3 regions of the Pseudomonas sp. App30 genome follow, and region 2 is predicted to be linked to each of the others. Evidence: predicted binding sites of a transcription regulator. Region 2 holds the regulator's gene; each other region holds the start of a gene.
The links. Region 2 encodes sigma-54, which starts transcription at its own class of promoters, with help from an activator protein. Its sites were predicted from a motif close to ANTGGCATNNANNTTGCTNT; they were not measured.
Positions count from the first base shown of each region.

Region 1 (9,456 bases), 3.0 Mb from region 2:
AAACGTGCGCTCGACAAGCTACGTGAGAAATTTGCAGGTATCGCCGAAACTTAGTTCGGTGCAAATATCTCTAACGTGGGGGCTAGTTCTGCTAGACTGGCCGCCGAGTTGTCCCCCGTGTAAGGGGGTACTGCTTAACAATCACCAGATGGGGATTTAACGGATGAAACTGAAAAACACCTTAGGCATTGCCATTGGTTCTCTTGTTGCCGCAACTTCTTTCGGCGCTTTGGCACAAGGCCAAGGCGCGGTCGAAGGTGAAGCCTTCTACCAGAAGAACTACAACGACAGCGTCAAGCACGTCGAAGACGGCCGTACTGCCGGCGCTTCGCTGGGCTACTTCCTGACCGACGACGTTGAAGTCATCCTGGGCTACGGCAAGACCAACTACACTCGTTCGAACGATGGTACTGGCAGCCAGAAAATCCACGGTGACACTGGCTCCCTGACCGCCATGTACCACTTCGGTACTGTCGGCGACGCCATTCGTCCGTACGTTTCCGGTGGCTTCGCTCACCAGAGCCTGAGCAACGTGCAAGCTGACGGCCACAGCGGTCGCGACAGCTCCACCTTCGCTACCATCGGCGCTGGCGCCAAGTGGTACATCACCGACAACCTGTACGCTCGTGCCGGTATCGATGCTGACTACAAACTGGACAACGGCAAGTGGGACTACGCTCCTACCATCGGCCTGGGTGTGAACTTCGGCGGTAACGGCGGCAAGGCTCCGGCTCCTGCTCCAGCACCAGCTCCAGCTCCAGTTGCTGAAGAGCCAGCTCCAGCTCCAGCTCCAGAAGTCGTTCGCGTTCAGCTGGACGTGAAATTCGACTTCAACAAGTCGGTCGTCAAGCCAAACAGCTATGCTGACATCAAGAACCTGGCTGACTTCATGAAGCAGTACCCACAGACCACTACTCGTGTTGAAGGCCACACCGACAACGTCGGTCCAGACGCCTACAACCAGAAGCTGTCTGAGCGTCGTGCCCTGGCCGTTAAAAACGTACTGGTCAACCAGTACGGCGTGCAAGGCAACCGTGTTGACTCGATCGGCTACGGCAAAACCCGTCCAGTCGCTGACAACTCGACTGACGCTGGTCGCGCTACTAACCGTCGCGTAGAAGCTGAAGTAGAAGCTCAATCCAAGTAATTGGATAAAGCTTGAAAAAAACCCGGCCTAGGCCGGGTTTTTTTTCGCCTGCGGGTTCCGCGCATCCCCGTAGCAGCTGCCGCAGGCTGCGTCCGGATGCGCCGCGGTGTGCCGGCAACAGCGCGGCGCCTTGGACGCGGCCTTGGGCCGCTGCTACAGAAACCGCGATGCGGCGGGCTGCCCATCCCTGTAGCAGCTGCCGCAGGCTGCGTCCGGCTCGCCGCGCAGCTGGCGTCAAGCGTGCTGCAACACCCACACCAGCAGCACCAGGTTCACCAGCAGCGACCCCAGCGCCAACCCCCGCCACACCCTCAGCGGTTCACGCTGCAGCAACGGCAAGGCACGCGGTTGCAGGCCCTGCCTTTCACCCTGTTCCAGCACCAGCAGCCATTCCTCTGCCGTCTCGAAGCGCTGCGTCGGGTCGGCCGTCACGCTGCGCGCCAGCATGGCGTCCAGCCAGTCGGGCACGTCGGGGCGGTAGCGGTGGGCATTGGCCGGGACGCCGAAGCGCGGGTGCTGGAAGGCCTCGATTTCGCCGTAGGGGTAGTGGCCGGTCAATAGCTGGTACAGGCACACGCCTGCGGCGTACAGGTCCTGTTGTGGCGACGGAGGCGCGCCGCTGAAACACTCCGGCGCCAGGTAGCTCGGGGTGCCGGGCAGGGCGTTGGGGCTGTCGCTGGACAGGCCGGGGCTGTACGCCAGGCCGAAGTCCAGCAGGCGCAGCTCGCCGTCGTCGCCCAGCAGCAGGTTCTCCGGCTTGATGTCACGGTGGATGATGTTGCGCCGGTGCAGCGCCCCCAGCGCCCGCAACAAGCCCTGGGCAACCGCCTGCCAGTGCGCCAGGGGCAGCGGCCCCTGGTGTGCCAGGCACTGGGCCAGGGTTTGGCCGGGGTAGTCACGCATCACGTAGTACAGGTGCTGGCGGCCGGGCAGGGCGTGCACCTGGGGGAAGTGGCGGCCGGCCACGCGGCGCAGGAACCATTCCTCCATCAGCAGCGCCTGCTGCGCGCCCGCCTCGTCGTGGCGTTCGGCCGGCAGTGTCTTCAACAGCCAGCGCTGGCCCTGGCTGTCCTCGACCCGGTACAGCAGCGATTGCCGGCTCTGGGCCAATGGCGCCACCACCGTCCAGCCCTCGAACACCTGGCCGGGCTTGAGCGTGCGCGGCAGCGGCCATTGCCGCAGCTGGTGCAAGGTGTCGCCAAGGTTGTCGGCGCCACGTTTGTCGATACGTACCAGCAGGGCGCTGGCGTTGTCCTGGCTGCCGGCCAGGTGGGCGGCGCTCACCAGGGTCTGGGCCGCCTGGTCGAGGTGGCCCACGTGGTCGGCCAGCACCGCGGCAATCTGGGTGTTGCCCAAGGTCGCCCACACGCCGTCGCTGAGCAGCAGGAACACTTCGCCGTCCTGCAGTTCACCCTCCTGATAGTCCACCACCAGGTGCCGGTCCAGGCCCAAGGCGCGGGTCAGCACGTGCTCCATGCCCGCCGACTCCCACACATGGTCTTCGCTGATCTGCCGCAACTGGCCCGGTTGCCAGCGGTACACCCGGCAATCGCCGACATGGGCGAGGGTGAAGCGCTGGCCGCGCAGCACCACGGCGCTGAGGGTGGTCAGCAGCGGCTGGCCGCCGCCGTTGGCTTGTAGCCAGCGGTTCTGGGCGCTGAGCAGGCGGTCGAGGGACTGGGCCACGCCCCAGGTCTGCGGCGTGGCGTAGTAATCCAGGGCCAGGGCCTGCAGCGTGGCGCGCGCCGCCAGGCCGCCGTCGGCGCACTGGCTGACGCCGTCGGCCAGGGCGAACAGGTAGCCCTTGCTGGCAGCCAGTTCCGGCGCCGGGGTGACCAGGCGCAGGGCATCCTGGTTTTCCGCGCGTGGCCCGCAGGCGCTGGCCTGGGCACAGCTCAATTGCAAGGGCATGGTCAGACCCGCGCCGCAGTAACGGCGGCCGAGCCCCAGGTGGTGCGCCAGCGGCGCTTGACCCCGTGCAGGCCGAACCAGGCCACCACCGCCAGGGCGGCGAACAGCCACAGGCCCCACTGGTAGTCGCCGGTGTGCTGCTTGATCGCCCCCAAACCTGCGGCCAGCAGGAAGCCGCCGATGCCGCCGGCCATGCCCACCAGGCCGGTCATCACGCCGATCTCCAGGCGGAACCGTTGCGGCACCAGCTGGAACACCGCACCGTTACCGGCGCCCAGGCCGAGCATGGCGCCGACGAACAGCGCCAGCGCCGCGTAGGAATTACCCAGGTGGAAGCCCACGGCGGCGATGCAGATCGCGGCCACGCTGTACATCGCCAGCAGGCTGCGGATGCCGCCGAAACGGTCGGCCAGTGCACCACCCAGGGGCCGCATCATGCTGCCGCCGAACACGCAGGCGGCGGTGTAGTAGCCCGCCGTCACCGGGCTCAGGCCGTACTGGTCGTTGAAGTAGCCGGGCAGGGCGCTGGCCAGGCCGATGAAGCCGCCGAACGTCACGCTGTAGAAGAACATGAACCACCAGCTGTCACGGTCGCCCAGGGCCTTGAGGTAATCCGCCACGGCCTTGGGCTTGGGCCGTTGCGGGGCGTTGCGGGCCAGCAGGCTGAACGCCAGCAACACGGCCAGCAGTGGCAGCAGGGCGAAACCGAAGACATTGTTCCAGCCGAACGCCGCGGCCAGCGCCGGGGCGAACAACGCGGCGAAAACCGTGCCCGAGTTGCCGGCCCCGGCGATGCCCATCGCCTTGCCCTGGTGCTGGGCGGGGTACCACTGCGAGGCCAGCGGCAGCGACACTGCGAACGAGGCACCCGCCACGCCCAGGCCCACGCCCAGCAGCAACGCCTGCTCGTAGCTGTGGATGCCGAAATGCCAGGCGCAGAACAGCGCCACGATCACCGTACACTGGCCGATCAGGCCAGCGGTCTTGGGCGACAGGCGATCCACCAGCACGCCCATCACCAGGCGCAGGATGGCTCCGGCAAGGATCGGCGTGGCGACGATCAGGCCGCGTTGCTGGGTGGTCAATTGCAGGTCGTTGGCGATCTGCACGGCCAACGGGCCCAGCAGGTACCAGACCATGAAGCTCAGATCGAAATACAGGAAGGCGGCGAACAGCGTAGGGGCATGGCCGGATTTCCAGAAGCTTGTGCTCATCGAACACCTCGACAGGGGGCAGCAGGGGCCGAAAACGAAAAAACGCCGCAACCCGGCTCGCCAGGGCGAGAGGGTGTGCGACGTCTTTGTCGTTCAATGTGGGGGCAACCGCCGTTGGCTACCTGGCTGATACAAAGCAAATCCCGGGCCAGCCCCCACGCGCGTTCTTACGGAACAAGGGTGGGGATCAGCCCAGCAGTTCGCTCATGGCAATGATCTGCTCCGCCACCTGGATCAGCTTCTGCTGGCGGCTCATGGCCTGCCGGCGCATCAGGGTGTAGGCCTCCTCTTCCTTGCAGTCCTTCATCTTCATCAGCAGCCCCTTGGCCAGCTCGATGCGCTTGCGCTCGGCCAGCTGCTGGTCGCGGGCCTGCAGTTGCGCGCGCAGGGCCTGGTCGCTCTCGAAGCGGGCCATGGCCACGTCAAGGATCGGCTGTAGCCGCTGGGCCTGGATGCCTTCGACGATGTAGGCGCTGACCCCGGACTTGATCGCCTGGCGCATTACCTGCGGGTCGTGTTCGTCGGTGAACATCACAATGGGGCGCGGCTGGTCACGGCTCACCAGCACCACTTGCTCCATCACATCGCGGCCCGGTGACTCGGTATCGATCAGAATGACATCCGGGCGCACCGTTTCGACGCGCGCCGGCAGGTCGATGGTCAGGCCCGACTCGTCGATCACCTCGAAACCGGCTTCCACCAACGCCGACTTGAGGCGCCCGACCTTGCGCGGGGTGTCGTTGATCAACAGGATACGCAGCATAGTGGTCGTCTCCCGTCAGTCATCGGCCAAGGCATGCAGGGCGAAGCTGCGCGCGTAGCCGGCGGGGTCGCTGCCGTCCCAGACCTTGCCATCGATCAGTTGGCTGCTGCGCAGATCATCAGGGGCCACTGGCACACCGACACTGGCGGCTGCGCTGCGGTACAGCGCGGTCTGCTGCACTTGCCGGGCGATGCCCAGGTAGTCCGGGTCATGGCGCAGCAGGCCCCAGCGGCGGAACTGGGTCATGAACCACATGGCGTCGGACAGCCACGGCTGGTTGACGCTGCCGCCGGCGAAGAAGCGCAGGGCGTGGGGGTCATGCCAGTGGTGGCCCAGGCCGTCGTCGTAGTTGCCCAGCAGACGCGGCTCGATGGCGGTCAGTGGTGCGTCCAGGTACTCCGCGCCGCTGAGCAGCTGCGCGGTGCCGCGCAGGTTTTCCGGGCTCTGCTCGATGAAGCGGCTGGCCTGCAGCACGCTGGCCACCAGGGCGCGGGCGCTGTTGGGGTGCTGGTCGACGAAGGCCTGGGTGCACGCCAGCACCTTCTCCGGGTGGTCGGGCCAGATCGCTTGGCTGGTGCTGAGGGTGAAGCCCAGGCCCTGGTCCACGGCGCTGGCGGCCCAGGGCTCGCCCACGCAGAAGCCGTCGATTCGCTCGGCGCGCAGGTGCGCCACCATCTGCGGCGGGGGGACCACCACGCTGTCGACGTCGTCGAGCGGGTGGATGCCCTGGGCGGCCAGCCAGTAATACAGCCATAGGGCGTGGGTGCCGGTGGGGAAGGTCTGGGCGAAGGTCAGGCGCGCACCTTGCTGGTGCGCGTGGCGCGCCAGTGCCTCGGGGCTGGTCACGCCAACGGCCTGCAGGGTGGGTGACAGGTTGATGCTCTGGCCGTTCTGGTTGAGGCCCATCAGCACCGCCATGTCGCTGGCCGGGGTGCCGCCTATGCCCAAGTGCACGGCGTAGACCATGCCGTACAGGCTGTGGGCAGCGTCCAGTTCGCCACTCAACAGTTTGTCGCGCAGCCCGGCCCAGGACGCCTGGCGGTGCAGGTTCAGGGTCAGGCCGTGGGGCTGGGCGAAGCCTTGGGTGGCGGCGACCACCAGCGGGGCGCAGTCAGTGAGGGCCATGTAGCCGATGTTCAGGCTGGTTATCTCCGGCGCATCGCTGCCGGCCACCCAGGCCAGGGGGGTGTGGGGCTCGGTCATGGTGGGGGTCCGTGTAAAAGTACCCAATGTGACGCAAGAGGTATGCCAGTGCACCGGGACGGTGCTGGATGCGGACGCCGCCTGCGGCAGCTGCTACGGGGGCGTAAATGTGGCTATAATGCCGGCCCCCGACGATCTTCCAACGAGTCATGCCTGCCCATGTATAACCTGGCCCGCCAGCTGTTGTTCAAACTCTCTCCGGAAACCTCCCACGACCTGTCCCTGGACCTGATCGGCGCAGGTGGCCGCCTGGGGCTCAACGGCTTGCTGACCAAGGCGCCGGCGCGCCTGCCCGTGACCGTCATGGGCCTTGCGTTCGACAACCCGGTGGGCCTGGCCGCAGGCCTGGACAAGAACGGCGCGGCCATCGACGGTTTCGCCCAGCTGGGCTTCGGCTTCGTCGAGATCGGCACGGTGACCCCGCGCCCGCAGCCGGGCAACCCCAAGCCGCGCATCTTCCGCCTGCCTGAAGCCACCGCCATCATCAACCGCATGGGCTTCAACAACCTGGGCGTCGACAACCTGCTGAACCGCGTGCGCGCGTCGCAGTACAAGGGCGTGCTGGGCATCAACATCGGCAAGAACTTCGACACCCCGGTGGAGCGCGCCGTCGACGACTACCTGATCTGCCTGGACAAGGTCTACGCCCACGCCAGCTATATCACCGTCAACGTCAGCTCGCCCAACACCCCGGGCCTGCGCAGCCTGCAGTTCGGCGAGTCGCTCAAGCAGCTGCTCGACGCCCTGGCAGCACGCCGCGAAGTGCTGGCCGTGCAGCACGGCAAGCGCGTGCCGGTGGCGATCAAGATCGCCCCGGACATGAGCGACGAGGAAACCGTGCAAGTGGCCCAGGCGCTGCTGGCCTCCGGCATGGACGCGGTCATCGCCACCAACACCACCCTGGGCCGTGAAGGCGTCGAGGGCCTGGCACACGGTGACGAGGCGGGCGGTTTGTCGGGCGCGCCGGTGCGCGAGAAGAGCACCCACATCGTCAAGGTGCTGGCCGGCGAGCTGGCCGGGCGCATGCCGATCATCGCGGTGGGCGGTATCACCGAAGGCAAGCACGCGGCCGAGAAAATCGCCGCCGGCGCCAGCCTGGTGCAGCTGTACTCGGGCTTCATCTACAAGGGCCCGGCGCTGATCCGCGAGGCGGTGGACGCCATCGCCGCGCTGCCACGAGGCTGAAGGCATAAAAAAGGGGCCCTCGAAGGGGCCCCTGGGCTCTCGCCCGCCGCCCGTTAGGGCGCGCATGGTTGATCACGAAAATGTAAGAGAAAAATCGTCCTCGTCAGCCGACCGCGTGAAGTTCGTTGAGTCTGTGGATACCCGCAGTGCCGGTCATACCGTCCCAGTTGTCGCCGCGTCCTTCACGCCAGCCATTGATCCAGGCTTGACGAACTGACGGTAGAGTAAAAGGGCAAAGCTCACGGGATTTGCCATGGATGCCATATTGGTATCCGCGTAAAAATGCTCGTTCCAACGGATCACGCTTAAGTCTTCTCATAGGGTGTTGCCCTCGTCTGTTGACTGTTATGTCCCGTCGGCCTCGTCTGAGGCCGGGCAGAGTCTTTCTGCCGGTTTTGGATGCTCGCTGCCGGCGTGGCGAGCAGTGGTGCCGTACCATTGCGATGCGGCCTGTAGGGATTTCTAAACAATGCGTTCTTCCGTGTGAACGACCGTTTTGTCATAAGGACGTAACGATTATGGTGTCTCGACCATAAGTAAAAGGATGCTTCAAAGGCCAGCGGGGGTTAAACCCGGCTATGATCAGCCTTGCAGCCCCAGTAATGGGACGTTGCCATCAGGGATTGATGGCTAAATGCTTTTCAGTATTAAACGACGAAGGGTCATTTTCAGGCCCGTCGTTTTGCAGAATTTTTTTCTGCCGGGGCGATCAAAGGCTGTTCCACAGCCGATTTCCAGTCCCGGCGGTCGACACCACGGTGGTGTCACACGGGCGCTTCCACAGAAAAGCGCCTGGTTAAACTCGGGAAGGGTGATGCGTTGCCCTTCCATTTATGGCTCATGCCCCTGGATACCCCATGTCGGATCGTTACGAACTCTTCCTCACCTGCCCCAAGGGCCTCGAAGGCCTGCTTGCTGAGGAAGCCACCGCGCTTGGCCTCGAAGACACCCGCGAACACACCTCCGCCGTGCGCGGCATGGCCGACATGGAAACGGCCTACCGCCTGTGCCTGTGGTCGCGCCTGGGCAACCGCGTGCTGCTGGTGCTCAAGCGCTTCGCCATGAAGGACGCCGAAGACCTGTACCACGGCGTGCACGACGTGGACTGGCAGGACCACCTGCTGCCCGACGGCACCCTGGCGGTGGAGTTCAGCGGCCATGGCTCGGGCATCGACAACACCCACTTCGGCGCCCTGAAGGTCAAGGACGCCATCGTCGACAAGCTGCGCACCCCCGAGGGCGAGCGCCCCAGCGTCGACAAGCTCAACCCCGACCTGCGCGTGCACCTGCGCCTGGACCGTGGCGAAGCCATTCTGTCCCTGGACCTGTCCGGCCACAGCCTGCACCAGCGCGGCTACCGCCTGCAGCAAGGCGCGGCGCCGCTGAAGGAAAACCTGGCGGCGGCGATCCTGATCCGTTCCGGCTGGCCGCGCATTGCTGCCGAAGGCGGCGCGCTGGCCGACCCGATGTGCGGCGTGGGCACCTTCCTGGTGGAAGCGGCGATGATCGCCGCCGACATCGCCCCCAACCTCAAGCGCACCCGCTGGGGCTTCAGCGCCTGGCTGGGTCACGTGCCGGCCTTGTGGCGCAAGCTGCACGACGAGGCGCTGGCCCGTGCCGACGCCGGCCTGGCCAAGCCACCGCTGTGGATCCGCGGCTACGAAGCTGACCCGCGCCTGATCCAGCCTGGCCGCAACAACGTCGAGCGTGCCGGCCTCAGTGACTGGATCAAGATCTACCAGGGCGAAGTCGCGACCTTCGAGCCGCGCCCGGACCAGAACCAGAAAGGCCTGGTGATCTGCAACCCTCCCTACGGCGAGCGCCTGGGTGACGAGGCCAGCCTGCTGTACCTCTACCAGAACCTCGGCGAGCGCCTGCGCCAGGCCTGCCTGAACTGGGAAGCGGCGGTGTTCACCGGCGCCCCGGACCTGGGCAAGCGCATGGGCATTCGCAGCCACAAACAATACTCGTTCTGGAACGGCGCGCTGCCGTGCAAGCTGCTGCTGATCAAGGTGCTGCCCGATCAGTTCGTC
Region 1 covers NZ_CP133165.1:5,715,226-5,724,681, forward strand. Annotated here, with positions in the region: gene sigX (RNA polymerase sigma factor SigX) at 1-54, shown strand, start outside; gene RAM80_RS26360 (OmpA family protein) at 164-1,147, shown strand; gene RAM80_RS26365 (protein kinase domain-containing protein) at 1,382-3,058, opposite strand; gene RAM80_RS26370 (nitrate/nitrite transporter) at 3,061-4,272, opposite strand; gene RAM80_RS26375 (ANTAR domain-containing response regulator) at 4,460-5,035, opposite strand; gene RAM80_RS26380 (CmpA/NrtA family ABC transporter substrate-binding protein) at 5,051-6,238, opposite strand; gene RAM80_RS26385 (quinone-dependent dihydroorotate dehydrogenase) at 6,398-7,423, shown strand; gene rmf (ribosome modulation factor) at 7,527-7,742, opposite strand; gene rlmKL (bifunctional 23S rRNA (guanine(2069)-N(7))-methyltransferase RlmK/23S rRNA (guanine(2445)-N(2))-methyltransferase RlmL) at 8,281-9,456, shown strand, end outside.
Region 1: a site for sigma-54 is predicted at 6,269-6,288, ahead of RAM80_RS26380 (CmpA/NrtA family ABC transporter substrate-binding protein). Genes of this name have one in related genera too.

Region 2 (9,456 bases):
ATTTGCTTTTTCCCTCGTCGAGGGAGTCGTCGTAAGAATCAACCATGGGGGCAGTCCGCTAATAAACGCCGCCATGATAACCAGTCAGGGGCCGCTTGTCCGGCCCGGTCGTAGCTTGACCCCCTGATGACAGCAGAATTTGAGTGGAGAACACCATGAACGCAATTCAAAGCGTCGGTCCCGCGGCACTGCCGGCCCTGCAGGAACAGGTCGAGCAGATCGTCGCCGAAGCCAAGCGCCAGGGCGCCAGCGCCTGTGAAGTGGCGGTGTCGCTGGAGCAGGGGCTGTCGACCTCGGTGCGCCAGCGCGAAGTGGAAACCGTGGAGTTCAACCGCGACCAGGGCTTTGGCATCACCCTGTACGTGGGCCAGCGCAAGGGCTCGGCCAGCACTTCGGCCAGCGGCCCGGACGCCATTCGCGAAACCGTGGCGGCGGCCCTGGCCATTGCCAAGCACACCTCCGAAGACGAAGCCTCGGGCCTGGCCGACGCCGCCCTGATGGCGCGCGAGCAGCCGGACTTCGACCTGTACCACGCCTGGGACATCAGCCCGGAGCAGGCCATCGAGCGCGCCTTGGCGTGCGAAGCCGCGGCGTTCGACGCTGATCCACGCATTCTCAACGCAGATGGCACCACCCTCAGCAGCCACCAGGGCTGCCGCGTGTACGGCAACAGCCACGGTTTCATCGGTGGCTACGCCTCGACCCGCCACAGCCTCAGCTGCGTGATGATTGCCGAGGCAGATGGCCAGATGCAGCGCGACTACTGGTATGACGTCAACCGCCAGGGCGAGCTGCTGCAGGACCCGGCGCTGATCGGCCAGCGCGCCGCGCAACGTGCCGCCGGTCGCCTGGGTGCACGCCCGGTGCCTACCTGCGAAGTGCCGGTGCTGTTCAGCGCCGAGCTGGCGGGCGGGCTGTTCGGCAGCTTCCTGTCGGCCGTGAGCGGCGGCAACCTGTACCGCAAGTCGTCGTTCCTGGAAGGCGCCATGGGCCAGACCCTGTTCCCCGAGTGGCTGACCCTGGACGAGCGTCCGCACCTGCAGCGTGCCCTGGGCAGCGCCGCGTTCGACGGCGACGGCCTAGCCACCTATGCCAAGCCGTTCGTCGAAAACGGCCGGTTGGTGTCTTACGTGCTCAGCACCTACTCGGGCCGCAAGCTGGGCATGCCGAGCACCGCCAACGCCGGCGGCGTGCACAACCTGTTCGTCACCCATGGCGACCAGGACCAGGCTGCGCTGATCAAGCAGATGGGCCGCGGCCTGCTGGTGACCGAGCTGATGGGCCATGGCCTGAACATGGTGACCGGTGACTATTCCCGTGGCGCGGCGGGTTTCTGGGTCGAGAATGGCGAGATCCAGTTCCCCGTGCAGGAAGTGACCATTGCCGGCAACATGAAGGACATGTTCCGCCAGATCGTCGCCGTTGGCAGCGACCTGGAGCTGCGCAGCAATGTGCGCACCGGTTCCGTGCTGATCGAACGCATGACCGTGGCCGGCAGCTGATCCTTACCCCCGTAGCAGCGGCCGCAGGCCGCGTCTACAGGCGATGCGGTGTTGCCCCCTGACGCAGCCTTCGGCAGCTGCTACGGGGATTCGAGCAAAGGCGTGACGCTTTAGGGCGTCACGCCTTTTTTGTTTGTGCTTGTTTTGATTCTCAATATCAATTAATAATAAATATCATTATCGCCATGAGGCCGCGTCGATGAAGTCCGCCGTTCAAGAGCAGTCCTACCTGGAAAACTGGCGCTGGTTAAGCCGGCAGATCCGCTGCGCATTGACGCCGAACGACCCGCGCATCATCGAGGACTACATGGCCGAAGGCCGTTTCCTCATCAGTTGTGGCGCCGCCTCGGCCTGGACCGTGGCCCGCACCTGCTTCCGCCTGCTGCTGGACACCGCCGCCGACCCGGCCCTGCCGTGGCACTGGCGCTGCCTGTGCCTGGACCAGGCCTACCGCCCGCTACGCGACATGCGCCTGGCCGCGCGCACCCCCGAACACCTGCAACTGTGGCACCAGCATGGCCGGCAACTGGCCGTGTGCACGCTGCTGCCATCGATTTCCTTTTCCGATCTGCTGCAAGGACATCCCGATGAGTAATACCCGAATCGAGCGTGACAGCATGGGCGAACTGCAGGTGCCGGAGGCGGCCCTGTACGGTGCCCAGACCCAGCGCGCGGTGAACAACTTCCCGATCAGCGGGCAACCCATGCCCACCCAGTTCATTCGCGCGCTCGTGCTGGCCAAGGCCGCCGCAGCCAAGGCCAACGTCGAGCTCGAGCAAATCAGCGCCGCCCAGGGCGACGCCATCGTCCAGGCCTGCCAGCAGCTGCTAGCCGAAGACTTCATGCAGCACTTCCCGGTGGACATTTTCCAGACCGGCTCGGGCACCAGCTCGAACATGAACGCCAACGAAGTGATCGCCACCCTGGCCACCCGTCGCCTGGGCGCCACGGTCAACGCCAATGACCACGTCAACTGTGGCCAGAGCAGCAACGACATCATCCCCACCACCATTCACGTCAGCGCCGCCCTGGCGCTGCACGAGCAACTGCTGCCGGCGCTGGAGCACCTGGTGCAGGTGATCGAGCAGAAAGCCGGGCAGGTGCACGCCTACGTCAAGACCGGCCGCACCCACCTGATGGACGCCATGCCGGTGCGCATGAGCCAGGTGCTCAATGGCTGGGCGGCGCAGATCCGCGCCAACATCGGCCACCTGCGCGGCCTGTTGCCCAGCCTGCAATCGCTGGCCCAGGGCGGCACGGCGGTAGGCACCGGGATCAACGCGCACCCACAGTTCGCCAAGCGTTTCAGCCACCAGCTGAGCCTGTTGACCGGCGTGGAGTTCACCCAGGGTCAGAACCTGTTCGCCCTGATCGGCTCCCAGGACACCGCCGTGGCCGTGTCCGGCCAGCTGAAAGGCGCCGCCGTGTCGCTGATGAAGATCGCCAACGACCTGCGCTGGATGAACTCCGGCCCACTGGCAGGCCTGGGCGAGATCGAGCTGGAAGGCCTGCAGCCGGGCTCCTCGATCATGCCGGGCAAGGTCAACCCGGTGATTCCGGAGGCCACTGCCATGGTCGCGGCCCAGGTCATCGGCAATGACACCACCATCGCCATCGCCGGCCAGTCGGGCAACTTCGAGCTCAACGTGATGCTGCCCATCGTCGCGCAAAACCTGCTGTCGAGCATCGAGCTGATGGCCAACGCCAGCCGCCTGCTGGCCGACAAGGCCATTGCCAGCTTCAAGGTCAACGAAGCCAAGCTCAAGGAAGCGCTGTCGCGCAACCCGATCCTGGTCACCGCGCTGAACCCGATCATCGGCTACCAAAAGGCCGCCGAAATCGCCAAGACCGCCTACAAGGAAGGCCGCCCGATCATTGATGTGGCGCTGGAGCACACGGACCTGTCACGCAGCCAGCTGGAAACCCTGCTGGACCCGGAAAAGCTCACCGCCGGCGGCATCTGAGCCGCTGTTCTATCGCTTCGGAGGCACACCATGCAGCACTGGAAACGCACCATCGAAATGGCCAACGCCTGCTTCGCCCGCGGTGACTTGGTCGATGCGCGGGAGTTGTACCTGCAGGCCCTCGCGCTGGCCCAGGTGCTGTTCGAACGCTGGGCGGATGTCGACGAAGCGGTGGCGGCGTGCGTGATTTCCCATCACAACCTGGCCGACCTGCACCTGCGCCTGATGCAGCCGGAGGAGAGCGCCGAGTACCTGTGCGCCATCCACCAGCGCCTGTTGCAGGCCGCCCAAGACCCGCGCCTTACCCCGGCGCTGCGTGAGGCAGCGCTGCGCCACAGCAGCAAGACCTACGCCGAGTTGCTGGCCTTCATCAGCGAATACGGCGAATACCCGCGCACCAGCCGGCTGTTGTTCGGCCAGGAAACCCGGGGCCGCGCGGCCCCCCAACACGGAGTCCATTGAAATGCCCTATACCTTGCCTGCGCTGCCCTACGCCTACGATGCCCTGGAACCGCACATCGACGCGGCCACCATGGAAATCCACTACACCAAGCACCATCAGACCTACATCAACAACCTCAACGCCGCCGTCGAAGGCACCGAGTACGCGGAGTGGCCGATCGACAAGCTGGTCGGCAGCGTCAAGCATTTGCCCGAGAAGTTGCAGCCGGCGGTGGTCAACCAGGGTGGCGGGCACGCTAACCACTCGCTGTTCTGGGACGTGATGGCGCCCAAGGGCGGCGGCCAGCCCCAAGGCAGCGTGGCTGAAGCCATTGACAAGCAGTTGGGCGGTTTCGACGCGTTCAAGGAGGCCTTCACCAAGGCAGCGCTGACCCGCTTTGGCAGCGGCTGGGCATGGCTGAGCGTGACCCCGCAGAAGCAACTGGTGGTGGAAAGCAGCGGCAACCAGGACAGCCCGCTGATGCACGGCAACACGCCGATCCTGGGCCTGGACGTGTGGGAACACGCCTACTACCTGAAGTACCAGAACCGTCGCCCTGAATACATCAATGCCTTCTACAACGTGGTCAACTGGGCCGAGGTAGAGCGGCGCTACAAGGCAGCGCTGGCTTGAATCGGCGCCTGCTGCTGACCCGGCTGCGGCTGATCCTGGGCAGCGCCCTGCTGTTGGCGGGCGCGGCCATCATCATCACCGAAGCCCTGGCGCGCTTCGCGCCACTCCTGTAGCAGCGGCCGCCAGGCCGCGTCCGCGGCGTGCCCCGGGACGCGGCCTGGCGGCCGCTGCTACGGGGGTGTGGTAGGTAACAAAATCTCACGGAAATGTCGTCGCAGATCAGCCAGCTAGGTGGGATGATTTTTCGCTCTTTGCAGCGTGACAGTCGGGAGTGATGCGAAACGTGATTACAAAGAAATTCTCAGAGCTCGAAGCAGCGATGTCGGTGGAGGCGAGGGCGAGGGCAGAGACGCTTTTCCAGCGGCAGTTGGTGGTGATGCTGAGGCGCCAGCGATATCGTGCCAAGCGGGCTATTAAACGTCGAATGGCCGGCCAGCTATTGCCGATGTCTTTGGCTGCCGTGTAGCCGCTGCCGCCAGGCTGCGCTGGTCCTCATGTACGCTAGAGATCTCCAGCGAGGGGCGGGGCCAGCGCAGCCTTCGGCAGCGGCTACGCAGATCAGTGTCTCGGCGATAATGCCCAACAAAAAGCCCGGCACTTGGCCGGGCTTTTTGTTGGGGTGGGGCAGGGCGGTCATTCGCCTTCGTCGAACTTGTTGTTGATCAGCTCGACGATCGCCGCCATGGCTTCGTCCTGTTCCTCGCCTTCGGTGGACAGGTACACCTGGGTACCTTTGCCGGCGGCCAGCATCATGACGGCCATGATGCTCTTGCCGTCGATCATGCTGTCGGCGTTGCGGCCGATGCGGACCTGGCAGTTGCCGAAGCGGCCGGCGACGCCGACGAACTTGGCGGCCGCGCGGGCGTGCAGGCCAAGCTTGTTGATGATTTCGATTTCACGAGCAGGCATCGCGGTGGGGATCCTTTCAACTGAGGTCGCGGTGGCGAACCTGGACATTCTTGAGCGTCTGCTGCAGGGCCTGGCCAAGGCGTTCGGTCAGGTAGACCGAGCGATGGTGCCCGCCGGTGCAGCCGATGGCAATGGTGACGTAGGCGCGGTTGCTGGCGGCGAAGCGCGGCAACCACTTGAGCAGGTAGCTTGAGATGTCCTGGTACATCTCCTCGACGTCGGGCTGCGCGGCCAGGTAGTCGATGACCGGTTGCTCCAGGCCTGAATGGTCGCGAAGTTCCGGCTTCCAATAGGGGTTGGGCAGGCAGCGCACGTCGAACACCAGGTCGGCGTCCACCGGCATGCCACGCTTGAAACCAAATGATTCCACCAGGAACGCCGTGCCCGGCTCCGGCTTGTTCAGCAGGCGCAGCTTGAGCGAGTCGCGCAGCTGGTACAGGTTCAGGTGGGTGGTGTTGATCTTCAGGTCAGCCAGGTCGGCGATCGGGCTGAGCAGGTCGGTTTCCACCCGGATGGCTTCGGCCAGCGAACGGCTGGCGTTGCTCAGCGGGTGGCGGCGGCGGGTCTCGGAGAAGCGCTTGAGCAGGGTTTCTTCGTCGGCGTCCAGGTACAGCACGTCGCACTGGATGTGCTTGTCGCGGGCTTCCTGCAGCAGTTGCGGAAAACGCGACAGGTCGCTGGGCAGGTTGCGCGCATCGATGGACACGGCTACCAGCGGCTGGGCCAGCTCGGTGCGGATCAGGGCGCGCTCGGCCAGTTCCGGCAGCAGGCCGGCCGGCAGGTTGTCGATGCAGTAGAAACCGTTGTCTTCCAGCACGTCCAGCGCGGTGCTTTTGCCCGAGCCGGAACGGCCGCTGACGATGATCAGGCGCATGGTCAATGACCTTTCTGTTCGTCCAGCACAACCTGATAGAGGGCATCGCTGCTTTTCGCCGAGCGCAGGCGCTCGCGCACGTCGGCGCGGTCGAGCATGCCGGCGATCTGGCTCAGCAACGCCAGGTGTTCATTGGTCGCCTCCTGGGGGACCAGGAGCACGAAGACCAGGTCGACCGGGGCGCCGTCGATGGCGTCGTAGTCGATCTTGTTCTCCAGGTGCAGCAGGGCGCTGATCGGCGTGGTGCAGCCAACCAGGCGGCAATGGGGGATGGCAATACCGTTGCCAAAACCGGTCGAGCCCAGTTTTTCGCGGGCGACCAGGCTTTCGAACACTACCTGCATCTCAAGGCCCGGGACTTCCCGGGCGATGAGGGTGGCGATGTGTTCGAGTACTTTCTTCTTGCTGCCGCCCGGCGCGTTCACGAGGGAACGGCCGGGGGTCAGGATGTTTTCAAGTCGGATCATGAGGGGGGAGTGTCAGCGGGCGGTCTGGCCTTGCAGCAGACTCTGCTGTTTTTCCTTATGCTTTTTGAGTTGGCGGTCGAGCTTGTCGGTCAGCAGGTCGATGGCCGCGTACATATCATCATGTTCCGCGTTTGCCACGACTTCGCCACCGGGTACGCGCAGGGTGGCCTCGATTTTCTGTTTCAGCTTCTCGACCTCCATGATGACCTGCACGTTGGTGATCTTGTCGAAATGGCGCTCCAATCGGTCGAGTTTCTCACCGATGTAAGTGCGCATGGCGTCGGTCACAACCAGTTGATGTCCACTGATGTTGACTTGCATACCGCTTTCTCCTTATTGCCAGTGCATAAAGAGACAGGTTGGTTAACCTGCCACTGGAACGCTGTGGCACATCCGGCAAGCCCACTGGCAGCGCGTTGGCGCTGCCAGGATTCACATCAGCCGCTTGCGTTCGCTGGACGGCGCGATCCCTAGGGATTCACGGTACTTGGCGACAGTGCGGCGGGCTACCTGGATGCCTTGTGCCTCCAGTAAACCAGCGATCTTGCTGTCACTCAATGGCTTTTTCTGATTTTCCGCGGCAACCAGTTTCTTGATGATCGCGCGGATCGCCGTGGACGAGCATTCTCCGCCCTCGGAGGTGCTGACGTGGCTGGAGAAAAAGTATTTCAGCTCGTAGATGCCGCGCGGGGTGTGCATGTATTTCTGCGTGGTCACCCGCGAAATGGTCGACTCGTGCATGCCCACCGCCTCGGCGATGTCGTGCAGCACCAGCGGCTTCATGGCCTCGTCGCCGTAGTCGAGGAAACCGCGCTGGTGCTCGACGATCTGGCTGGCGACCTTCATCAGGGTCTCGTTGCGGCTCTGCAGGCTCTTGATGAACCAGCGCGCCTCCTGCAACTGGTTGCGCATGAAGGTGTTGTCGGCGCTGGTGTCGGCGCGGCGCACGAAGCCGGCGTACTGCGGGTTGACGCGCAGGCGCGGTACGGCTTCCTGGTTCAGCTCCACCAGCCAGCGCTCGTTGTCCTTGCGCACGATGACGTCGGGCACCACGTACTCGGCTTCGCTGGACTCGATCTGCGAGCCAGGGCGCGGGTTGAGGCTTTGCACCAGTTCAATGACCTGGCGCAGCTCGTCTTCCTTGAGCTTCATGCGGCGCATCAGCTGGCTGTAGTCGCGGCTGCCCAGCAGGTCGATGTAGTCGGCCACCAGGCGCTGGGCCTCACTGAGCCACGGCGTGCGCGGGGGCATCTGGCGCAGTTGCAGCAGCAGGCATTCGCTGAGGTCGCGGGCGCCGATGCCGGCGGGCTCGAACTGCTGGATGCGGTGCAGCACGGCTTCCACTTCGTCCAGCTCGATGTCCAGCTCCGGGTCGAAGGAGTCGCAGATCTCCTGCAGCGTCTCGTCCAGGTAGCCCTGGTTGTTGATGCAGTCGATCAGGGTGACCGCGATCAGGCGATCGGTGTCGGACATGGGCGCCAGGTTGAGTTGCCACAGCAGATGGCTCTGCAGGCTTTCGCCGGCCGACGTGCGGGTGGTGAAGTCCCATTCGTCGTCATCGTTGCTGGGCAGGCTGCTGGCGCTGGTCTGGTAGATGTCTTCCCAGGCGGTGTCGACGGGAAGCTCGTTGGGAATGCGCTCGCTCCACTCGCCGTCTTCGAGGTTGTCGACGGTGGGGGCGGAGGTTTCCTGGTAGCTGGGCTCCTGGATTTCCGGCGTGACCTGTTGCTCGGCCTTGTCGGCCATGGGGTCGCTGTTGTCGAAGTCGTCGCCTTCTTCCTGGCGTTCGAGCATCGGATTGGATTCCAGGGCCTCCTGGATTTCCTGTTGGAGGTCCAGGGTGGAGAGCTGGAGGAGGCGGATGGCCTGTTGCAACTGCGGTGTCATCGTCAGTTGCTGGCCCATTCTTAGGACGAGCGATGGTTTCATGGCAGGGGCTTAACACCTTATTCGCCGGCGCAAAGCGCCATCCACTACGGGCGCCGAGGCTCTCGGCTTTTGTCGTAAGCAAATTATATGCCTGAAACCGAAGTGTTTGCCTAGAGCGACACCGCAATTAATTCGCGGCGCGCCCCGGGCAACCAGCCAAACACCTCGCCGTTACAGGCGGAACTCGTGGCCGAGGTAAACCTCTTTCACCAGTTGGTTTGCCAGGATGGTCTCGGCATCGCCTTCGGCGATCAGCTGGCCATCGTTGACGATGTAAGCGGTTTCACAGATATCCAGGGTCTCGCGAACGTTGTGGTCGGTGATCAACACGCCGATGCCCTTGTTCTTGAGGTGATGAATGATCTGCTTGATGTCGCCGACCGAGATCGGGTCGACACCGGCAAAGGGTTCGTCCAGCAGGATGAACTTGGGCGCGGTCGCCAGCGCGCGGGCAATTTCCACCCGGCGCCGCTCGCCGCCCGACAGGCTCATGCCCAGGTTGTCGCGGATGTGCGTGATGTGGAACTCCTGCAGCAGGCTTTCCAGCTCCTTCACGCGGCCGGCCTTGTCCAGCTCCGGGCGGGTTTCCAGGATGGCCATGATGTTGTCGGAGACCGACAGCTTGCGGAAGATCGAGGCTTCCTGCGGCAGGTAGCCGATGCCCGAGCGAGCGCGACCGTGCATGGGCTGGTGGCTCACGTCCAGGTCGTCGATCAGCACGCGGCCCTGATCGGCG
Region 2 covers NZ_CP133165.1:2,728,184-2,737,639, reverse strand. Annotated here, with positions in the region: gene yjgA (ribosome biogenesis factor YjgA) at 1-46, opposite strand, end outside; gene pmbA (metalloprotease PmbA) at 156-1,502, shown strand; gene RAM80_RS12660 (FagA protein) at 1,702-2,097, shown strand; gene RAM80_RS12655 (class II fumarate hydratase) at 2,090-3,466, shown strand; gene RAM80_RS12650 (hypothetical protein) at 3,497-3,928, shown strand; gene RAM80_RS12645 (superoxide dismutase) at 3,930-4,541, shown strand; gene RAM80_RS12640 (HPr family phosphocarrier protein) at 5,175-5,450, opposite strand; gene rapZ (RNase adapter RapZ) at 5,467-6,324, opposite strand; gene ptsN (PTS IIA-like nitrogen regulatory protein PtsN) at 6,327-6,791, opposite strand; gene hpf (ribosome hibernation-promoting factor, HPF/YfiA family) at 6,804-7,112, opposite strand; gene RAM80_RS12620 (RNA polymerase factor sigma-54) at 7,224-8,720, opposite strand; gene lptB (LPS export ABC transporter ATP-binding protein) at 8,892-9,456, opposite strand, start outside.

Region 3 (9,456 bases), 2.7 Mb from region 2:
AGTTGCTGGACGACGCGATCATCCGCGACCAGGAGCATTCGGTTACGGCGTGAGGTTGAGGTGTGGCCGGACGCGGCCTTGCGGCCGCTGCTACGCTGTAGCAGCGGCCGCAGGCCGCGTCAGGGCTATCCATATAGTTAATTGATCCAACCGCAGCCCCGCCCTTAAACTCCAGCGCTCTGCCAAAGGTGAGTCGCTGGATGCTTTTTATCGTTCGCATGTTTCTGATGGGGCTGCATTTCCTTGCAGTGGGTGGCGTGGGCCTGGTGATAGGGCTGTGCCGCCCCTTTCATCCCGACAACAGCCGGGTGTTCGCCCGCCTGTATTCGCGACCGGCCCTCAAGATCCTTGGGGTCGACCTGGACGCCCAGGTGGGCCCGCTGTTCGACCAGCCGCCCGGCTGCGTGATCATCGCCAACCACCAGTCCAACTACGACCTGTTCATGCTCGGCAAGGTGGTGCCACGCCGCACGGTGTGCATCGGCAAGAAGAGCCTGAAGTGGGTACCGTTCTTCGGCCAGCTGTTCTGGTTGGGCGGCAACGTGCTGATCAACCGCGGCAACGCCTACCAGGCGCGCCGCGCGCTGCAGACCACCACCCGCACCCTGCAGCGCGACACGTCGATCTGGGTGTTCCCCGAAGGCACGCGCAACGCCAGCAACGACCTGCTGCCGTTCAAGAAAGGCGCGTTCCAGATGGCCATCGACGCCGGCGTGCCCATCGTGCCGCTGTGCGTGAGCCGCTACACCCGCAGCGTGCGCCTGAACCGCTGGCGCGCCGGGCGCATTGCCGTGCGCTCGCTGCCGGCCATTTCCACCCAGGGGCTGACCAGCAAGGACATCCCGGAACTGATGCGCCAGTGCCGCGAGCAGATGCAGCAGTGCATCGACGGCCTCGACCAGGACGTGCGAAGCGCTTGAACCCCGCGCCGCTTGCCGACTCTCAACACTGAGGCCAAGCTGCATTCACTGCCACCAGAACAAGAGCCAAACCATGGGTCGAGTCGTTGCCGCGGCGGTCTACAGCGCCGGGAAGAAAGTCGTTGATATCAGCCTTGATCAAGGCGCTGCCTGGGCCAAGAAGCCCGGGCACTTCGTGTGGATCGGGCTGGAACAGCCCAATGCCGCGGAACTGGCCAACCTGCAGCGCCAGTTCGGCCTGCACGAACTGGCCATAGAAGACGCGCTGGAAAAACACAGCCGGCCGAAGCTGGAAACCTTCGGCGACGCGCTGTTCATCGTCACCTATTCGCCGGTGCGCCAGGACGGCAAGCTGGAGTTCATCGAAACCCACATTTTTGCCGGCAAGGGGTACATCATTACCGCCCGCAACGGCCACTCGGCGTCGTACTCGCTGGTGCGCCAGCGCTGCGAGGCGCGGCCGTTGCTGCTGGAGCACGGCGAGGACTTCGTGCTGTATGCCCTGCTGGACTTCGTCACCGAGAACTACCAGCCGGTGAGCGAGGCCATCCACGCCGAGATCGAGCAGATCGAGGCCGCGGTGCTCGCCGACTGCCTGCGCGAGGCCGACGTGCAGCGCCTGCACAGCCTGCGTCGGGAGCTACTGCGCCTGCGCCGCTACGTGGCGCCCATGGTGGAGATCAGCGAAGAACTGCAGCGCCTGGACTTCCCGTTCATCGACCGGAACATGCGCCCTTATTTCCGCGACGTGGAGATCCATGTGACGCGGCAGATGGAAGACCTGGGCACCATGCGCGACATCGCCAGCCAGACCATCGAGGTGGGCATGCTGCTGGAGTCGTCGCGGCAAAGCATCGTGCAGCGCAAGTTCGCCGCCTGGGCGGCCATCCTGGCGTTTCCCACGGCGGTGGCGGGCATCTACGGAATGAACTTCCAGAACATGCCGGAGCTGCACTGGCAGTACGGCTACTTCGTGGTGCTGGGGGCGATTGCGGTGGGGTGTGGGGCGTTGTACGCCAGCTTCAAGCGCTCCGGCTGGTTGTAACAAAACACTCGATCATGTGGGAGCTGGCTTGCCAGCGAGCTGTTGAGGCCCTAAAAGCTCGCTGGCAAGCCAGCTCCCACACACAGCGTCACAGCGACGTTAGCGGCCCTGCGCGACGAAGCGCATCATCCATTCGCCTACCAGAGTGCCCTGGTGTTCGCGCGCCAGGCTGGCCACGGCCTTGCCGTGCACTGCTTCACCCAGGCTCTGCACGCGCAGGTCCAGCAGCGCGCGAGAATAGTCATGCATGAACTCCGGGTGGCCCTGGAAGCACAGCACCTGATCACCGATGTGGTAAGCGGCGTTCGGGCAGAACGCGCTGGACGCCACCACCGTGGCGCCTTCGGGCAGCGCGGTGACCTGGTCCTGGTGGCTGATCAGCAGCGCCAGCTCGCTGGCGGGTGGGCTCATCCACTCGGCAGTGGTGTCCACCTGGTAGTCATGCACGCCCACGCCCCAGCCCTGGTTGGCCCGCTCGGCACGGCCGCCCAGCAGCAGCGCCAGCAGTTGGTGGCCGAAGCACACGCCCAGCAGCTTGTCACCGCGCTTGTAGCGCTCCAGCAGGAAGGTCTTGAGGGTCTGGATCCAGGGGTCGGTGCCGAAGGAGTCGGCCTTGCTGCCGGTGACCAGGTAGGCATCGAACACCTCGCCCTCGGGCGGGTACTCGCCGTTCAGCACGTTATAGATGGAAAACTGCGCGGCAACGGGCTGGCGCGCGAACAGCTGTTCGAACATCCGGCCGTAGCCCTGGTATTGCTCGACCAGCTCAGGCCGCAGGACATCGGTTTCCAGGATGCAGATGCGTAACGACATAGAAAGAATACCCGACACGATTAGAGGCAACAGTGCACGGCGCTGAGACTGCGCGAATCGACGCGGCCTTGCAAGACCATGAAGGCTGATCACCGCGCTTTTTGTACCGTTGGGCGGCGCCTGACGAACGGTGCAAGGCCGACAAAGCTGACTTCAGAGGCAGGCAGCCTCTCTAGCATGGGTATCAAGCAGATGTTCAGGCCACTGCTAGACAAATTGGCGATTATTTATCGAATAAGCCAGACCAAAGCGTTCTAAGCCACAGGCTTCCCGGGCCCTACTGTTAGAAATATCGCTTCAGCTGCCCGAGGCCTTTTTCGAGCACGCCAGGCGATCGCGGTAAAGGTGCACGTCTTCGCCCGGCCCAAAGGCCCGCAGTCGGCGCAAAGGAAGAATAACAAGAAGGCAGCCAACCATGTTCAAACACGACAAAGTACGCCAGGCGGGCATTATCGTCGCCATCACCACCCTGCTACTCATCCTCCCCAACCTCACCCGGTTGTTCGGCTGAACACAACCGACCGGTTGCCGAATAAAATTTGCCACCCGTTGCTACCGGGCGCTGCGCATCTGTGCCAATCTTCAGGTTGAATTCCTGGAGATTGGCCCATGCGCAGATGGATTGCCCCCTTTTCCCTTTCACTGCTGATCAGCACCCAGGCCCACGCCTACGTCGACATTGACGAGGCGGTGGACCAGATCGGAAACGGCGTGATGATTCTCGATGTGCGCACCGATGACCAGTATTCCGCTGGCCACATCAATAATGCGCTGCAAGTCGACATGTCGCTGCGCCCACTCTCCTCCAGCGACACCGACGCGCGCGGCCTGGCCTACCAGCTGGGCAAGGCGATCCAGAACAAGGCCCAGGTCGTGGTGCTGTACAGCGACACCGACGCGAACGCCAACAAGGCGGAAGCGGCACTGAAGAAAGCCGGGTTCCTGGCCATCGTCAACGGCGGCAATTACATGGACTTGAACTCGGCGCTGTTCCGGCTGTGCCAGAAGGACAGTTTCTACTGCTGACGCGGGCGGGATCAGCGGAATGGGCGTAGCCGCTGCCGTAGGCTGCGCTGGGCCTGGACCTCGCTGGAAATTTCCAGTGTACCCAGGGGCCAGCGCAGCCTGACGGCAGCGGCTACGGGGCGCGGGTTACTGCACCTGCACTTGCACCGTCGGCGTCACGTGGACCTTGGCGTGCATCTGTTCGAAGCCACCACCCCGGCGCATGCCGCGCACCGGGCAGGCGTCCAGGTAGTCCAGGCCCACGGCCAGCTTCAGGTGGCGCTCGGGGCGCGCCAGCTGGTTGGTCACGTCGAAACTGTACCAGGCGTCGTCCAGCCAGGCTTCGGCCCAGGCGTGGCTGGCCAGGTGCTCGCTGTCCCCACTGAACAGGTACCCCGACACATAACGCGCCGGCACGCCCAGGCTGCGGGCGCAGGCCAGGAACGCGTGGGTGTGGTCCTGGCACACGCCGGCACGGGCGGCGAAGGCCTGGGCGGCGCTGGTGTCCACCTCGGTGGCGCCGGGGCTGTAGGTGATATGCTGGTTCAGCGCCTGCATCAGGTCGATCAGCGCCGTACGGTCAGTACGCTGCCCGCATTCTTTCGCGGCGAACGTACGTAGCGCCTCGTCGGCCTCGGTCAGGCGGGTAAAGCGGCGGAACGGCAATGGCGACTGCGATTCGTGCTCGGCCTCGCGGGTCTCGTCGATGTCGACCTGGCCGCGGGCGCCGATGATGATGTCGTGGTGCGGCTCGTCCAGGGTCAGTACGTGGAGGATGTTGCCGAACGGGTCGATCTGCGCGCGCACATGGCGTGGCAGGTCCAGCTGCCAGCTGAGCACGTGCTGGCGCTCGCTGTCGTGGGGCGTCAGGCGCAGGTACTGGATGCTGGCGCGCACTTCGTCATCGTAGTGGTAGGCGGTCTCGTGGCTGATGGAGAGTCTCATACTGCCTCCAGGTAGGAACTGTGAATGGCGTTGCCCAACTGTGCCACCAGCGGGATGAATTCGGTGAGCCAGGCATGCAGGCCCTCGTCGAGGATCTCGCCGATGCCGGTGTAGCGCAGGCGCGCGTCCAGCTCGGCGGCCAGGCGCTGGGCCGGGCGGCCGTTGAGGCCGGGCAGCGAGGCCAGGATCTGGTCGATTTCCTCGGTGCAAGCGCGCAGCGAGCGCGGCACGTCGGCGCGCAGCAGCAACATCTCCGCCACGTTGTTGGCCGAGGGCGCGTCGCGGTAGATCTCGGTGTAAGCCTCGAACGACGACAACGCCCGCAGCAGCGCGCTCCACTGGTAGTAACTGCGCGCCGAGCTTTCGTCCACCAGTTCGGCCTCGTCGCCCAGCATCTCGTAGCGCGCGTCCACCAGGCGCAGGGTGTTGTCGGCGCGCTCGATGAAGGTGCCCAGGCGAATGAAGCGGAACGCGTCATTGCGCATGATGGTGCCGTAGGTGGCGCCACGGAACAGGTGCGAACGCTCCTTGATCCACTCGCAGAAGCGGCTCAGGCCGTAGCGCCCCAGGCCCTGCTCGGCGATGCCGCGAATCTCCAGCCAGGTGGCGTTGATGTTTTCCCACATGTCGGCGGTGATGCGCCCACGCACCGCGTGGGCACTGGCGCGGGCGGCGCCCAGGCAGCTGTAGAGGCTGGCCGGGTTGCTGGCGTCCAGGGCGAAGAAGTGCAGCAGGCGCTCGGCGTGCAGCTTGCCGTGGCGCTCCAGGTAGTCGTCGAGGGTGCCGGTGATCAACAGCGGCATGGCCATTTCTTCAAGACCGTCGCCACGGCCATCCTGGGGCATCAGCGACAGCGAATAGCTGACTTCGAGCATGCGCGCCAGGTTCTCCGCGCGCTCCAGGTAACGTGACATCCAATACAGATCAGAGGCAGTTCTACTCAGCATTTGGCAGGCATCCTTAATCCTCGACCACCCAGGTGTCCTTGGTTCCGCCACCCTGTGACGAGTTGACCACCAGCGAGCCCTCGCGCAGCGCCACGCGGGTCAACCCGCCGGGTACCACACGGGTTTCGCGGCCGGCCAGGACGAACGGGCGCAGGTCGATATGGCGCGGGGCAATGCCGTTCTCGACGAAGGTCGGGCAGGTCGACAACGACAGCGTCGGCTGCGCGATGTAGGCATGGGGCCGCGCCTTGAGGCGGGCACGGAAGTTCTCGATCTCGGCCGCGCTGGCGGCAGGGCCCACCAGCATGCCGTAGCCGCCCGACCCCTGGGTCTCCTTGACCACCAGGTCGGGCAGGTTGGCCAGCACGTGGGACAGTTCCTTGGGGTTGCGACACTGCCACGTCGGCACGTTCTTGAGGATCGGCTCCTCGTCCAGGTAGAAACGGATCATGTCGGTGACGTAGGGGTATACCGACTTGTCGTCCGCCACGCCGGTGCCGATGGCGTTGGCCAGCACCACGTTGCCCGAGCGGTATGCCGCCAGCAGGCCGGGCACGCCCAGCATCGATTCGGGGTTGAACGCCAGCGGGTCGAGGAAGGCATCGTCGAGGCGGCGGTAGATCACGTCCACGGCCTTGGGGCCGTCGGTGGTGCGCATGAACACGCGGTCGTCGCGCACGAACAGGTCGGCGCCCTCCACCAGTTCCACGCCCATCTCGCGGGCCAGGAACGCATGCTCGAAGAACGCACTGTTGAAGCGCCCGGGGGTCAGCACCACCACGCTGGGGTTGTCCAGGTGGCTGGAGCTTTTCAGGGTGTCCAGCAGCATGCTCGGGTAATGGTCGATGGGGGCGATGCGCTGGGCCGCGAACAGCTCGGGGAACAGGCGCATCATCATCTTGCGGTCTTCGAGCATGTAGCTCACGCCGCTGGGCGTGCGCAGGTTGTCTTCCAGCACGTAGTAGCTGCCATCGCCGTCGCGCACCAGGTCGACGCCGGAAATGTGCGAGTAGATGTCACGGTGCAGGTTCAGGCCCTGCATCGCCAGCTGGTACTGCTCGTTGGCCAGCACCTGTTCGGCGGGGATGATGCCGGCCTTGATGATGCGCTGGTCGTGGTACAGGTCGGCCAGGAACATGTTCAGTGCCTTGACCCGCTGGATACAGCCGCGCTCCACCACCCGCCACTCGCTGGCCGGGATACTGCGCGGAATGGTATCGAACGGAATCAGCCGCTCGGTGCCCTGCTCGTCGCCATAGAGCGTGAAAGTGATGCCAGCCCGGTGGAACAGCAGATCGGCTTCCCGGCGCCGTTGGGCCAGGAGCTCTTCGGGGGTGTCGGCCAGCCAGCGCGCGAACTCCCGGTAATGCGGGCGGACCACGCCGCCGGCATCGTACATCTCATCATAAAAGGTGCGGATCATGCCGTACTCCTTGTCACCCGGACACCAAGCCCATCGCAAGGCTCGTGCCAGCGGCAGAAACGCTTAAATAACAACAGGTTGGATAACGCCCGATTCGCGCTCGCACCATTCCTGTGCGTCATTGACCCCAACCCGTCCCCGGACGCTTCATTGCGAAGCGGTAGTTCAAGGCTAATTGCTATGACCAGCATAGCCAGAGATGATTTCGGCAACGCTGCGCCAGACAGTTTTTTTAATGAATATTCCATCCGCCGCAAATCGTTTTTGATCTTGAAGCTCTTGATCTTGATCTGGCTCGTGATCTGGCTTTTGATTTTGATCTTGGCCCCGTTAAGCGCCCGGGCCGACTGGAGGCGTCGACCAGGCGGCAGCCCGCAGGGCCCTTCGGCGCAGCCGAAGGAAACGGCAGCCCGCCCGCTTTGTTAGCGGGGGCCGTTTTGCCGCCTGGGCGACGCCGGAAGGAGGGGACCCGTAGCGCAGCGGAGGGCCCAAGCAGGGGCGAGCCCTTTTTGGTGACTTTTTGGGGCGACTGCCAAAAAGTTACTCGGCGTAAGGCCGAAACGGTCGGTGGTCTCACCGCGAAAATGGATATGTCCAGAACCGTCAGAAGCAGGATCCGACAATCATGAACATATCCATTATCACGGGTGATGCCGAATCACGTTTCCGCCCTTACGGCGGCTCACTTTTTGTCAAACGCCACAAAAAGTAAGCAAAAAAGGCTTGCCCCTGCTTGGGCCCTCCGCTTCGCTACGGGTCCCCTCCTTCCGGCGCCGCTCAACGGGCAGACGGCACCCGCTATAGAAGCCTGCGGGTTACCGTCTCTTCGGCCTGCGGCCTCGGCCCTTCGGGCAGCCCGTTGATCGACGCCTCCAGTCGGCCCGGGCGCTTTACGGGGCATACAATCAAGATCAAAAGCCAGATCAAAAGCCAAGTCAAAAGCCAAGTCAAAAGCCAGATCAAGATCACGAGCCAGGGCAGCAGCAATAACTGGAGGTATTGTGGATGGCCTGCAAACTAAAACGGCCAGCCCATGGGCCAGCCGTCATGTACTGCGGGGGTCAGTCAAGCCTGCAGGCGCTGCACCTGATGCTTCACACCCCACCCTTCTATCTCCCCGCCCAGCGGTTCGATCACGGCTTCGAAGTCCTGCTCGAACTCGCCGATGCCGCCATAGGTGGCGAACATCACCTTGCTCAACTCCAGGTACCAGGCCCCATCGTCACGTTCGCTGACCTGGGCATTGAGTGACTCGCCCTGGAACTTGCCCGCTGCCGTGCGCGCACGCTTTTCGTCCGGGAACACGGCATAGAACTCGATGGGATGGATGCTGGCAAAATCGAAGCCGCCTTCCTTCATGCGGCGCAGCACGTGGGTGCTGATGTCTTCTTGATAGGCTGTGCTCATGAATCGTCCTCCTCATCATTGATGGATAGACTTTCAGTACTTCCAGGACCTCCGTTGGCAGAAAAACGACTGCAATGGGACTACGCGACTCAAGGGTCACCCGGAAACAAGCATGGAGCTGACAACAAGACGAGGGCACGGCCAAAGGGGGCAGGCCGCTCTCGATTGCAGAGTAGCGCGAAGGCGGCGCCTGTGCCAGAGGGTCAGGCGCACCAATTGCGGATCAGTCGACTGGCGTCACAGAAACGATTTCCATGGCATTCATCTCCTTGAGCGCCTTGGCCGCCGGTTCCGCGGCACGATTATCAAAATCATTGAGGTCGGCCTTTTCCAGCACCGGGCGGTAATAGGCACGTACATGCCTGGCCGCCTCGTCCTTGTCGGGACGTTCCTGCGCATCGACCTGCAGGTTCAACTGCTGGCCATGTTCATCGATAAACGTGATTTGCCACTTTTTCATCTAGATCTCCTCGGCAGAACGGAGTCGACGACACAAGGCTTGCGCCTTACTTCACTTGACCGGCCAGGGCCGGCATCGTTCCGGCCGGGTGCCCGCCAGCGGCAATGATTCATTTAGATAACACCTTGGCGGGCAGACGAACGGGCGAAATGCACGGTTTCCACCCAAGGAGACGGTCATGACCGACACCCTAGCTGCCGTGAAGCACTACGATGACGTGCTCGCCCACTACCACACCCTGCTGGGCGCCCTGGCCCAGGCGCCCACGCCGCTGGCTGTGTTCCAGCGCATGGGGCAGCGCCTTGAGCCTGATGACCCGCGCACGCCGCTGGAAAAACTGCCCAAGGCCTACCCCAGCCGCTACCGCGACTACCGGCGCTCCGAAGGGGGGCAGGCCCACGCCGCCGCAGCCGCCAAGGCGCTGGCTGGCTTCGTGCATGCCCAGGCCCAATTGCTGCACGCCGACGGCCTGCTCGGCAACGACCATTGGC
Region 3 covers NZ_CP133165.1:5,447,120-5,456,575, reverse strand. Annotated here, with positions in the region: gene RAM80_RS25080 (crotonase/enoyl-CoA hydratase family protein) at 1-53, shown strand, start outside; gene RAM80_RS25075 (lysophospholipid acyltransferase family protein) at 201-920, shown strand; gene RAM80_RS25070 (magnesium and cobalt transport protein CorA) at 994-1,965, shown strand; gene RAM80_RS25065 (amidotransferase) at 2,065-2,778, opposite strand; gene RAM80_RS25060 (rhodanese-like domain-containing protein) at 3,388-3,804, shown strand; gene RAM80_RS25055 (transglutaminase family protein) at 3,931-4,728, opposite strand; gene RAM80_RS25050 (alpha-E domain-containing protein) at 4,725-5,675, opposite strand; gene RAM80_RS25045 (circularly permuted type 2 ATP-grasp protein) at 5,689-7,098, opposite strand; gene RAM80_RS25040 (hypothetical protein) at 7,279-7,524, shown strand; gene RAM80_RS25035 (ribonuclease E inhibitor RraB) at 8,164-8,505, opposite strand; gene RAM80_RS25030 (hypothetical protein) at 8,729-8,965, opposite strand; gene RAM80_RS25025 (hypothetical protein) at 9,144-9,456, shown strand, end outside.
Region 3: a site for sigma-54 is predicted at 7,131-7,150, ahead of RAM80_RS25045 (circularly permuted type 2 ATP-grasp protein). Genes of this name have one in related genera too.